DNA from 2 places in the Sporolactobacillus sp. BBK16-2 genome. Region 2 is predicted to be linked to the other one. Evidence: riboswitches for the same ligand, from Rfam matches in the RefSeq annotation. Region 2 holds a riboswitch; the other holds the start of a gene.
The links. A riboswitch is a leader RNA that binds a small molecule or an ion and turns the genes downstream of it on or off. The one in region 2 is predicted to bind thiamine pyrophosphate.
Positions count from the first base shown of each region.

Region 1 (6,515 bases), 310 kb from region 2:
AGGCCCAGGATGGCAAAAATGGATTTGGACACCTTTTCTTTCGATACTTGGAAAAGGTGTCACTGGTTTGGTCTATTTCGGCCGCTTCCATCCGGAAAAGCAACTGAAGCTGCTTCAGGATTATAAAGTCAATGTGCTTTGCTGCACGCCTACCGAGTATCGTCTAATGTCAAAAGTGGATCATTTGGCTGACTATGATCTATCGCGGCTTCATACAGCATGCTCTGCAGGCGAGGCATTGAATCGAGGAGTTATTGATATCTTCAAGGAAACCTTTGATATTCAGCTGAAAGACGGCTATGGTCAAACAGAGAGCACGTTACTTATTGGTACTCTAGTAGGCAAAGAAGTGCGAATCGGATCTATGGGTCAGCCGATTCTCGAAGAATTTATTACTATTATTGATGAAGAAGGTAATCAAGTGCCAGCAGGCGTTGTCGGCAACATCGCGGTTCGCCGTGACTTCCCTGCCCTCTTTAAAACCTACTATCAACAGCCTGACCGCTATCAAGCAGCAGTCATTGGAGACTATTTTCTGACTGGGGATCGAGCATCACGTGATAAAGATAATTACTTCTGGTTCCAAGGCAGGCGGGATGATGTAATCATCAGCTCCGGATATACGATTGGACCTGCCGAGGTTGAAGATGCTTTATTAAAACACGAATCTGTTAAAGACTGTGCGGTTGTCGCAAGCCCAGATACGATTCGAGGCAACATTGTTAAAGCCTTTGTTGTTTTGAAAGACGGTTACGCTGAAGATCAGACATTGATTCCACAGCTGCAAAAGTTCGTGAAAAAGCTGACTGCGCCATACAAATATCCAAGAGCAATCGAATTTGTATCCGAATTGCCTAAGACTGTTTCTGGTAAAATCATGCGCTCGACCCTTCGTGATCTTGAAGTACGTCGTGCAGCTGAAAAACAAAATAATTAACCCTACAGATAGTAAAACCCCCGAAAGGTCAGAGATTCCTGATCCTTTCGGGGGTTTTCTTATTTAGTTTTTTTCGATCCGGTGACCATTCGTACGGTTTTTGCTCCCCAGGCTCTCGGAAGCAGCTTTGCAGCAAGTGCACCGACATAATTAAGGCGACCGGTGATGATCACTCGTTTCCCTTTCATCAGTGCTCGATAGGCGGCTGATGCGACATCAGAGACATTCATCGTGCGACTGAACATTTTGATGTTCTCAGCATGGGCTACCGCTCCGAACTGTGTATGCGTCGGACCCGGGCAAAGCGCAGTAACTGTAACTCCGCTTCCGTTCAGTTCTTCAGAGAGCGCTTCAGAAAATGACAGAACATAGGCCTTACTCGCAAAGTAAACGGCCATAAACGGACCTGGCTGATAAGCAGCAGTACTTGCCACGTTCATGATTTTACCTGATCTACTTCGAAGATCAGGCAGAAAATAGGACGTCAGTTCAGTCAGTGCTGTGCAATTCAATTGAATCATGTTGCTTTGTTGTTCAATCGGCAACGATTGAAAAGCACCGACGAGACCAAAACCAGCATTGTTGATGAGCAGATCAACGACTAAACCGGCCCGTTTTACCTCATCGTACACCTCTTTTGCAGCACCTTGTTTACTTAAATCTTTCGTGATTACTTTAACTGAAAGATCGGGCCAGGCTGCTTTCATTGCATCCAGCTTCTCTTTGCTTCGCGCGATAAGAATTAAATCATAATGGTCAGCTGCTAACCGTTCGGCCAAGGCGTATCCAATTCCACTCGACGCACCGGTCACTAAGGCAGTTTTATTCATTAGCACCTCACTCCAATCTAACCTTTATGATGCGCTTTGATTCCCTATTGATCAAGCACATTCGTATACGGAGTAAGTGGAAAATAGGAAGAAAAAACAAATCCCAAAGAAACGGTAAATAACAGGATGATAACAAAGTAAACATCATCTCTGCTCCATCCGATTTCATAAAAATACGTTCGCTTTCCAGTCATTGTAAACCGCTTGGCTTCCATGGCAATAGCTGTCCGCTGAGCACGGCGAATAGACTGAGCAAGCATTGTGATCGTATAACGGGTCATTCGCTCACAAAATGCCTTGACCCCTTTTTGACGCGTCATACCTCGAACACGCATCGCCTGACGAATATGCATGAATTCTTCTGCCATAATCGGAATCATTCGAAATGCAGCTAAGCATCCGTAGGCATAGCGTACAGGGACTTTCAATTGCTGCATTAGTGAGTAGAAAAAAGGAACCGGAAGTGTTGTTGTTGCGAAAATCATTCCAATTAAACTGAACGTGAACGTTCTGAGACCAAGCAGTACCCCTCGAGCCAAGCTTTCCTGTGTGATCAGAATAAGTGATTGATGATAGATAATGTGGCTTCCTTTGCCAAATAAAATCATTGCCGACGCACTGAAAAGCGAAACAATTAATGTAATCAGTACAAACCAAAACGACCATTTTCCTGAAAGCCCACTGACAAAATAATAGAGAATTAAAAAGAACAGGGATGCCCAAATCATCGTATTTAAATTTTGAACAAACAGATACACAATGAACAGCGAAGAAATGAGAATAAACTTCAGACTGGGATTGATTTTAAAAAATAACGTGTTCGTGTTCGTCAAAACCGTATCCAAAACGTTTCTCCTCCTTGCTGCTTTCATTTAGCGTATCTTTAACCAGCCTTCCTTGGTCAATAGTGAGCGTACGTGTCGCAAAACGGCTGACAATCTCCATTTCATGGGTCACCATGATGATCGTTGTCCCCTCCTGCCTCAATTGTTGAAACAGGTCCAGTAGTGCAAATGTATTTCGCGCGTCTTGACCAAACGTCGGTTCGTCCAAAATCAGAACGTCCGGATGATTAATCATCGCGGAGGCGACACTGAGCCTTCGTTTTTGACCGATAGAAAGTTGAAACGGATGCTGCAACCGCTGTTCTTTAAGTGCATAGCGTTCCAGAGACTGATCCACTCTTCGCGCGATTTCATCCTCATTCATTTTTTTAATACGGAGACTAAAAGCGAGCTCATCCTCGACACTATCCGTAACAAACTGATACTCAGGATTTTGAAAAACAAACTGTACATGATCTTCGGGATGCGGAAATGTCCAACTCAGTTTTCCTTTAGTATGCAGAAGTCCCATTATTCCTTCAATCATGGTACTCTTGCCTGCGCCGTTTTCACCAATGATTGCGATCCATTCGCCTCGATGGATCATGAGCTCTTCAATAAAGAGTTTCACACGCTTCTGATGCAGAACCTCAAAATGATTCAACTCAAGAATAAGCTCTCCAAATGTGTCGTCACTCTTGTCGAGTTGTTTCTCTTCATATCCCTTCCAAACGCCTGGATGCCAAATACCGAAATCATCGAGCTTTTCACGATAGCGTGCCAAAGTTGTTACTTTCGGACCATCCGCAAAAATTTCACCTTTGTGATTGAACAAGACAACACGATCAATAAAATCAAGTACATGATCGATTTTATGCTCGACTATAATTAATGTGCGGTCGTTTCCAATACGCCGAACCGTTTGCCAAAGCTGCACCGTACCCCTCGGATCGAGCAGAGCAGTAGGCTCATCTAGAAAGAGTACATCAGGTTCAAGTGCCAGCACACTGGCAATTGCTAGACGCTGTTTCATACCGCCCGAAAGCGTTCGAATCAATTGATGGCTGTTCTCTAATTTAAGATCGACCATATCCAAATAGTGATGGATTAATTGAGACATCCGGTTACGTGAAATGCTTCGATTTTCAAGTACAAATGCAATTTCTTCATCGACATAAGGCATGCAAAATTGCGTATCCGGATCTTGAAAGATAAATCCCCAATTATCCGGTACTGCATGCCGGTCAGCACGCATGGGCAATTCAACACTGTCAGGAACAAGACCAGAAAGCACCTGCAAGAGTGTTGATTTTCCGCAACCGGAAGGACCAAGCAATAGAATCTTTTCACCTTTTTGATAATCCAAGGAAAGGTCTTTAAAAAGCATCGATTTCTTTTTCGGAAATGCGAGACGAAGATTTGTGACGCCCCAGCTTTCCCGATCATTTAAGGACATTGTAATCTTCCTTGGTCACCGGCCGAAGCGATTGAGTAACACCAGTTTTTTCCAGACCTTTCACCAATGCGTATGGAAATAATCCGGAAAAAAGTACGGATCCAATGACACGAAATACCAAGTACAGAATTAAGTTCCATCCTGCAAGAAGTGGAAGATAGGCATAACCTGCATCCAAGATGATTGACGCGATCAGCGCTGCAAATGCGGATAAAGAAGCGATGCCAAGCGAGAATTTCTTATAACGCCAAGCAGCAAAAACCGCTTCTGAAAATGCACCTTGGAGTAAACCATAATAAAGATTGATGACACCTCCGCTCCCGGCAAAAAGCATTTCAGCAAGTGCTGCTGCTGTTTCAGCAAGAAATGCAACACCAGGCTTGCGAATGAGCAGCGCTGCAAATGGCGCGGCGATAAACCAAATACCGTAAAGCAGTGCGTCTAAGTGCAAACCGAATGGTTTTACCAAGTCATAAACCGGTCCCAGCAGTCGAAAAACCAAACCGAAAACTAATGCGATAACAATGGTTACAAGAATGTCAGATAAATTAAGCCTTAAATTAGTGTTTTTTCCCTTACTCATGGTACGTTTCCCCCTCATTAATCATTTTTTTGGTTCATCCATTCCCTAAAGAAAAGGTCGATGAAAACGCAAAAAACCGCTTTCATCGATAGTGAAAGCGGATCTAAATTCATCATGAACCACTTTCCTACGCTGGTATTACCCAGATCAGGTCCAAGGGTCAGGACGAATCCCTCTCAGCAAAAGCACCCCTAGTGGACGAACTATTCAATTATTTAATTTGCAAATTAACAATACTACATCCTTAAGTATTCATCAAGAAATAAGGCTGCTGATTTCATTTGGATAGTCAAAAGCATTATCCCGAAATGAATAGAATTCGATTTACCTTGTCAAGCTAAGAAAAAAGTAAAAGTATTGGAGTTCTGCACATGCTTCGGATGACACATCAACATTTAACAACTCTGATTATTGTTCTGCTGCTCTTTTTTCTTCACCCAGTGGCAACCCATGCCGCCAATATCAACCAGCTCATAAAAGCTGAACCTTTTACGAGTAGCACATTAATGAAGCAGGAATCAGATCTGATTATTTTCACGCATCTGGATCAAAACGTGAGAAAATGGGACACCGGTCGTCGATTGTCTTCTGGTGCACGCTTTATCAATGCAGAACAAACACTCCAAATCCATGATGTATTAAAAGGTCAGGCACCTTCACCAGCTTTGCTGCTGACCACTGGCATTGATCCCCTGCCTGGCCCGCACGATCCGATCAATGAGCAATATACAGGAGCGCTTGCAGACGGAGATTACGTTTTATTTCTCAAACGTTTTCACAATTCACAGCGTTTCATTTTGAGCGGTGGTTTCTGTGCTGTTTATCCGATTGTCTCCGGGAAAATCATCGCACTGGATGAAGGATTTAAACAATTCTCCGGAATGACAGTTTCTGAATTAGAGCAATGGCTTTCATCCCATTAATTCAACTATTTTTTGCCGATCTCCGATTCAAGGAATAATTTGACCGGACAAGCCATATAGTCTATCAAAAGCAATTGATTAGGGGGAACCGGCAGTGGAAAAAACAAGCACAGCATCATTCCTAAAAAAGCAAACACAATTCTCAGATCGGATGCAACAACTTTCTAAGAAAGTCGATCAGTTTTCTGCTGAAGAATGTCTTGATTGGATTACAAAGGTCATGTACCGTGCCATTTTATTTTTAGGCATCCCCTATTTTCTCTACGTTCTTGTTTCATTTATTCGGATGGCAAGTTAATGCTCCGATCGTTCCTGATCCAACTGATCCAATATATTGGTGAGCACATAGTCAATTGATTTAATCGTTTCATAAAATCTTCTTCTTCTCGTGTCCTTTTGAAAAGCAGTGACACAAATAATAGAGAGATTATCATAGGTATCCTTAATCTGGATTGGAAACACATACCTTGGCTTGGCAGTTCTCACCCATGTATCGGCTAGCGGCCGCCAAGCATCAAGCACGTGCTGCATTATATCTGCAAATGGTTTTACTTCACCATAAAAATCCGGCTGATAACGCTCAGTTTGTGTTCGTTCTGAAAATTGTCGATAGGCATTTTGATTTAATACCTGTAATTGACTTGTTGTATCTATTAATTTTTTTTCTGCTCGTTCGTGCAAAGTTCACTCACTCCATTAATTCATTTCTACCACTAGTGTACCATGATTGAACGGAGACGCTCTCGCCACTGCTCATGATGCATGTTGTGGCAGAAAGGTATTAACCCAGCAATCGTTTTGTTTGCGCTTGCCACGGCTTGCTGCTTTCGTTAGCTGACGGCTTCTTCTCCGTCGCTGTCCCAAATAGAACATTTTCCAGTTGGAGCGAGTAATAGATACCTGTGCCTCTGGCAGCCTTAGTTAATAATTGATCGACTTTGCGTATTTTCTTCTCAGATTTT
Region 1 covers NZ_CM187611.1:1,758,622-1,765,136, forward strand. Annotated here, with positions in the region: gene mbcS (acyl-CoA synthetase MbcS) at 1-937, shown strand, start outside; gene AC6F33_RS08760 (SDR family NAD(P)-dependent oxidoreductase) at 997-1,767, opposite strand; gene AC6F33_RS08765 (energy-coupling factor transporter transmembrane component T family protein) at 1,812-2,612, opposite strand; gene AC6F33_RS08770 (ABC transporter ATP-binding protein) at 2,572-4,047, opposite strand; gene AC6F33_RS08775 (ECF transporter S component) at 4,034-4,630, opposite strand; TPP riboswitch at 4,738-4,833, opposite strand; gene AC6F33_RS08780 (hypothetical protein) at 5,002-5,553, shown strand; gene AC6F33_RS08785 (hypothetical protein) at 5,648-5,851, shown strand; gene AC6F33_RS08790 (YppE family protein) at 5,848-6,234, opposite strand; gene AC6F33_RS08795 (hypothetical protein) at 6,335-6,515, opposite strand, start outside.
Region 1: it holds a riboswitch for thiamine pyrophosphate, as region 2 does, so the genes downstream of both, AC6F33_RS08775 (ECF transporter S component) here and tenA (thiaminase II) in region 2, are expected to answer to the same signal.

Region 2 (6,515 bases):
GACACGCTGCCTGCAGACGCAGTTGCTTTTATGAAACAGTGTGAAGCAACTAATGACTACGATAATGATCGTTATCAAAGCTATGTGGATATTTTAAACGACGGCTACGTTGATCGCAAGCAGCCGAAGGCCATTTCGCATCTGTCCCCAACGATGGCGGTTCCTGTCTATAACGCGTTCCAAGGAGACAATGAATTTGTTGTTACCGGGAAGCTAAAGGAATGGGATGTACGTGATCAATTGAAGAACATTACCGTGCCAACGCTAATTACGTTTGGCGAACATGAAACAATGCCGCTGGCAGCTGCAAGGCGCATGGCGAAAACGATTCCGCATGCACGACTTGCGACTACACCAGAAGGCGGACACCATCATATGATTGATAACGCCCCGGTTTATTTCGATCATCTCGCCACCTTTATTAAAGATGTTGAGAACGATCATTTTCATGATTGAGAGATAAACATTTTGATCCGCCAGTAAAAGGGCGGATCAATTTTTTTGCAACATATGCAATGTTTTTATGTTATTATTTTCCAAAAGGAGGAGAAAACGTGAAAAAGAAAATCAATTGGTTCATTTTTTTTCTCGTCAGCAGTTTATTAATTACCGGCTGTTCCGATCAAGGCAAACCTGTGAAGGTAACAAAACCGATGGATCAAGTTATATCAGATTACATCCTAGCTCATAACAAAACGCTTTTTGAAAAAACCGAGCAGCAATTTGAAGCACATAAACTATACGGAGCGAGAAAAAAAGATAGCGGAATCATCGACGTTTACCTCTACTATCTTTATGAGGGATTCAATCGAGATACAAAGACTGAAAGTTTAAGCGGCGGCTCAGTTCCTGTACGACTCAAATTAAAAAAAGTAGAGGGCGGTTATAAAGCTGTTGGTTATAAAGAGGCTGAAGACGGCAGCAAATACACAGACTCAATTAAGGAAATGTTTCCAAAAGAGTACGCGGATCAAGTGCTGAATGTCAACAACCGACAGGCGGCCGCCCAAGCATTACAAAAAAAAATCAATAAACAAGTTGTCAAATGGTTGAACCAGTGACATGATTAATGCATAATTTTGTGTTTCTTAAGGAGCGACCTGTATGTCTCTTATCACCGGCAGACTGATGATTATCGCACTGCTTTTACTTGTGGTTACAATGATCGAAACGCTTGCTTACTCGATACGAATTTCTGGCGTACGAGTTAAACTGATGGCGACTGCCATTTCACTCTTCAGCACGATCGTTCTGATTTCCCGGTTTTCAACTATGTTTCAACAACCGCTCACGGCAAAGCTAATTGCTGATGCGCCGGCTGCAACAAAGCTGATGTTTATCGAGGAACAATATCGTATTCTCCTCATTGTTGTCTCTATTGGTGTCATATTAGGGATTGTTCTGTTTCCGACATTTATCGGTGTCTTTTCCCGAGCAATTATTCAGTTGGCAAATGAAAGAGGATCGATCGTCTCATTGTTTGCGAAGTGGAGCAATGTCAAAGGCATGAAGAGACTCATTAGTTATGTACGTCTGCCTCATTTTAAAGATTTAAAAGGGATCACTTATCAAACAATCCCGAAACGACTTTTTGTCATTAATGTTGTGATCACAGCTGTCTATTCGGTAGGTATTCTTGCCTCTTTATATGCGTCATTACTCGTTCCTAAAGATTACGGGCAGGCAGCAGTTCTGTCTTCAGGAATTATTAACGGCATTGCAACCATTTTGCTCACTTTGTTTATTGATCCTAAAGCTTCTGTACTGGCTGATCGCGTTGCTAAGAAAGAGAGCAGATACATCTATTTAAAAAGCTATTCATTGACGATGATCAGTTCAAAATTGATTGGAACCTTGGCAGCTCAGGCAATCTTTATTCCGGCCGCATACTATGTCGCCTGGTTTGCGAGGTTAATGTAACTGAATTCGAAACAAACAGGTAAAAATAGATAGAAAAGTGCAGATGATCAAAATCATTAAAAAGTAGTGTCTAAGATTTAATAATAAATGGTTTGAAATCGTGTCGACAGGTATGCGATAATGCTACAAGAGATTTAAAAAGGAGTGGCTCACGGAAAAATGAGTGCATTGATCGACGAAATTAATCAACTGGCGCGTCTCTCAAGAGAGAGGCCGTTAACCATACAAGAAAAAAAACGACAGACGGAGCTTCGGCAACAGTATTTGAAAAATTTTCGTCAACGGTTTAAAAAGCAACTTTCTCAAATTAAGGTGGTTGATCCAAAAGGAAAGGACATCACACCGAAAAAAGCGAGAGCGTTGCGTGAATCATTTGATCAAGAGTAAGCACCCGTGTTTAATTTTCGGACGTTATTCTTTGAATGATGTAAGCGCTTATGCTATGATAAAATCAATTAAATAAGTGATCCACTAGGGGAGCGTTAAGCTGAGATTGACTTCGTCAAGACCCTTTGAACCTGATCCGGGTGATGCCGGCGTAGGGAAGTGGCTGATCGAAATCCAGCTTTTCACTCAGGGTGATCAACCGCTTTCATTACGAAAGCGGTTTTAATTTTGTCTTTATTAAGGAGTGTGATGGTATGGAGGGTATCTCAAATGCTGCAAGAAAGTTTAGCGATGATTTATGGAATAGGAGTTTCAATCATCCGTTTGTGCAGGGGATTAAGAATGGAACGTTAGCTTCTGATCAATTTCGCTTTTACATCAAACAAGATGCGTACTATGTGCGCGAGTTTGCCAAGCTTCACGGTAGGGCAGCAGCACAGACGGATGATGCACAAAGTGTTGCAAAGCTGCTTAAAATCGGACTGGGTTTGGCTGAAGGAGAACTGCAGCTTCATCAAAGTGTATTTCAGAAACTTGGAATCAGTGACCAGGAATGGAGGGCGTTTCAGCCTGCTCCAGATGCTTACGCCTATATCAGCCATCTCTATCATGTGGTAAGCAAAGGAAAGTTAGGGTATACGCTTGCCGCATTGATGCCTTGCCCTTGGCTCTACTATGAAATCGGACTGCAATTAAAAGATGCACGACCACAGGCAAAGATTTTTCAAGAATGGATTGCTGAATATAGCAGTGAGGACATAGAAAAAAATGTAGGCATTGAGCGGGAACTATGGGATGAGGTAAGTAAGAATGCAACGGAGTCCGAACGTCATGATATGATTCATATTTTCATGCAAAGCAGCTACTATGAACTTAAATTCTGGGAAATGGGTGCATCGTTAAATGATTGGTTGAAACAAGAAGGGGAGGAACGTGCCAATGATCTCAATTCAGCGATTCATTGATTTGATGCAGAAAGTAAGAGAACAAAAACCTTTATTACATGTTATTACCAACCGTGTGGCTATTAATGATTCAGCAAACGGTGCCCTTGCCGTTGGTGCATCGCCGATCATGGCCGAAGCCCATGAAGAAGTAGAATCGATTGCATCAATCAGCGGAGCTCTCGAACTGAATATAGGGAACCTCACTCCGTACTCCATTAAGAGTATGCTTCTTTCCGGACATGCCGCAAATCAGGCGGGTGTTCCTGTCGTTCTTGATCCGGTTGGAGCCGGTGCAACTGATTTTAGACTTCAAACGGTACAAAAGCTGCTAACTGAGCTGGACATTGCAATTATCCGCGGTAATGCTGGAGAAATCGCCGCACTTGCCGGTGAAAAGTGGGGAGCAAAAGGGGTCGATGCCGGTGAAGGGGATGGTGATCTATTGGCGATAGCAGAACGCGTTGCAAGCAAATGGTCCACCGTTGTAGCGGTATCTGGAGCTGTAGATACAATCACAGATGGGCAACAGACGTATTGTATACAAAACGGTCATCCGCTGTTTCCCTATATGACCGGTTCAGGCTGTTTAAATGGTGTTATTCAAGCTGCCTATGCTGCCGTTTCGTCAGATTATCTAGAGGCATCGGTTGCCGCCTCAATTAACTACGCAATTGCGGGTCAACTCGCCGGTGAAAAATGTGTCGGCCCCGGCTCGTTCCGTCAGCAATTAATGGATGAACTGTATTTGTTAAACGAAGATAAAATTCTTCACTATGCCGCTTTTGAAGAAGTGATGCATTCATGAGACCGCAGGTAGTAACAATTGCCGGAACAGACAGTGGTGGAGGAGCAGGCATTCAGGCTGACTTAAAAACATTTGAAGAACGGAACGTGTTTGGCATGTCGGTGGTGGTGGCGGTCACGGCGCAAAATACTAAGGGTGTTCAGGGGGTCTACCCCTTGCCTGTTGAAGCAATTGCTCAGCAAATGGAATCATTAGCCGATGATTTTAGCATATCTGCTGTTAAAACAGGCATGCTTGTCGATGCAGAACGGATTGAGATTGTTGCAGAGGGGATTTGCCGTTATGGCTGGCATCCTCTTGTTGTTGATCCAGTCATGGTCGCAAAGGGCGGAGCCTATCTTGTCGCTCCTGAAGCCATTGAAACACTCAGCCAAAAATTGCTGCCGCTTGCAGATTTAATTACACCGAATACTCCGGAAGCTGAAGTCTTGTCCGAGCTGACGATTCATTCGAATTTAGACCGTGAACATGCAGCAAAACAAATCATCAAACGCGGAGCAAAAGCGGTGCTGCTGAAAGGCGGCCATGACGAGGCAAATCCGGATACGGCACGTGATTGTCTTGTAACAAAGGATCAGACGATTTGGCTTGAAGCAAAGCGCATTCATACACCGCATACCCATGGCACCGGTTGCACGCTATCCTCTTTAATTACGGCAGAATTGGCTAAAGGCAATAGTTTAGAGGCAAGCATCCGCACTGCAAAACAGCTTCTGACACGTGCAATTGCTCAAGCACCCGAAATCGGCCATGGTCATGGGCCGGTTGCGCATTGGTCATTACGGGAGGACGGTGGCAAAAATGAGTGATGATTCACATTTAAATCAAGCACTAAAGCTATATTTTGTCATGGGATCGCAGGATGTGGGTCTTTATGATCCATTGACGACGCTGGAAATAGCACTGAAATCCGGAATCAGCTGCTATCAATGGCGAGAAAAAGGACCTCATTCATTGAAAGGAATGAAACGGATAGCGTTTGCTCATGATGCGCGTCAGCTCTGTGATCATTATCATGTTCCTTTTTTTATTGATGACGACGTGGAACTGGCCTTGGAGCTTGAAGCCGATGGCGTGCATGTTGGGCAAAAGGACGAGGGTGCACAATCAGTCCGGGACAGAATTGGAGCAGATATGTGGCTGGGTGTTTCTGCCCATTCTTTTGAGGAGGCTGAGCGTGCACGCGCCGACGGTGCTGATTATATTGGTATCGGTCCTTATAAGCCGACACAATCAAAAGCCGACGCGGAGTCGCCTGTAGGCAGTGAACTGTTCAAAGAGCTCACAAAAGGAGGCTACCCGTTGCCTATGGTTGCAATCGGGGGTGTAACACCAGATGATGTGCCCACCATTCTTTCAGCAGGTGCAGCAGGAGTCGCCGTGATATCAGCCATCTCAAAAAGTGCCGATCCTGCTAAAGCAGTGGACCGCTTTTTATCGGAATTGAATGTGTTTTGATTCTAATTGAAGCGTCAATTTGAGCAGAGCATTCGTTTTAGAAGAATGTTCTGCTTTTATTATTACTGTGTGACGCTAGGAGAAACCAAGGACTCTATCCACGAATTCAAGAATGAGCATGAGTTGATGCATGTAGAGAGCCCGTGTTGAGTGGCAGACTTAAATTAAAAAAACCTCCTAATTAGGAGGTGGAAGATTATTATCTCATTATTGAGCGACTTCTTGTTCTTTTTCGTAAGCAGTGATCTCATTTTCATAGGTCATGGTGATTGCGATCTCGTCCAAGCCCTTCAGCAACAGTTCTTTTTGATAAGGATCAACAGTAAAGGATTCATCGAAGCCCGGTGCTGATAGTTTCTGTTGCTTCAAGTCCACTGTGAGCCTGAATGTTTCTTGAGTCGCATGTTGAATAAGTTTGTTCACAAGATCAGCGCCAAGCCGAATGGCAAGAATACCGTTCTTTTGACAGTTATTATAAAAAATGTCAGCGAAGCTTGGCGCGATGATCACTCGGAATCCATAATCTTGAAGTGCCCATGGCGCATGTTCCCGCGACGAACCGCAACCGAAATTGTCACGAGCAACAAGAATGGATGATTGAGTATACTTTGGCTGATTGAGAACAAAATCTGTTTTTTTGTTTCCATTTTCATCGAAGCGCCAATTATAGAAAAGACAGGAGCCGAAGCCTTTTCGTTCGACACGTTTCAGAAATTGTTTCGGAATAATTTGATCTGTATCTACATTCGTACGATCAAGTGGACAGACGAGTCCTTCAAACGTTTGAAAGGGTTCCATTTTTAGTTCCTCCAAATCTATTTTTCATTATTTTATTGGGCAACAGCAAACGAACGGATATCAGCAAAATGGCCACTGATTGCTGCTGCTGCTGCCATAGCCGGACTTACAAGATGTGTGCGTGATCCGGTACCCTGACGTCCTTCAAAATTACGATTCGATGTCGATGCACAGCGCTTTCCTGCCGGTACAATGTCATC
Region 2 covers NZ_CM187611.1:2,068,605-2,075,119, reverse strand. Annotated here, with positions in the region: gene AC6F33_RS10370 (proline-specific peptidase family protein) at 1-456, shown strand, start outside; gene AC6F33_RS10365 (hypothetical protein) at 555-1,061, shown strand; gene AC6F33_RS10360 (lipid II flippase Amj family protein) at 1,105-1,920, shown strand; gene AC6F33_RS10355 (DUF896 domain-containing protein) at 2,080-2,307, shown strand; TPP riboswitch at 2,384-2,482, shown strand; gene tenA (thiaminase II) at 2,562-3,272, shown strand; gene thiM (hydroxyethylthiazole kinase) at 3,247-4,059, shown strand; gene thiD (bifunctional hydroxymethylpyrimidine kinase/phosphomethylpyrimidine kinase) at 4,056-4,868, shown strand; gene thiE (thiamine phosphate synthase) at 4,861-5,517, shown strand; gene leuD (3-isopropylmalate dehydratase small subunit) at 5,725-6,315, opposite strand; gene leuC (3-isopropylmalate dehydratase large subunit) at 6,348-6,515, opposite strand, start outside.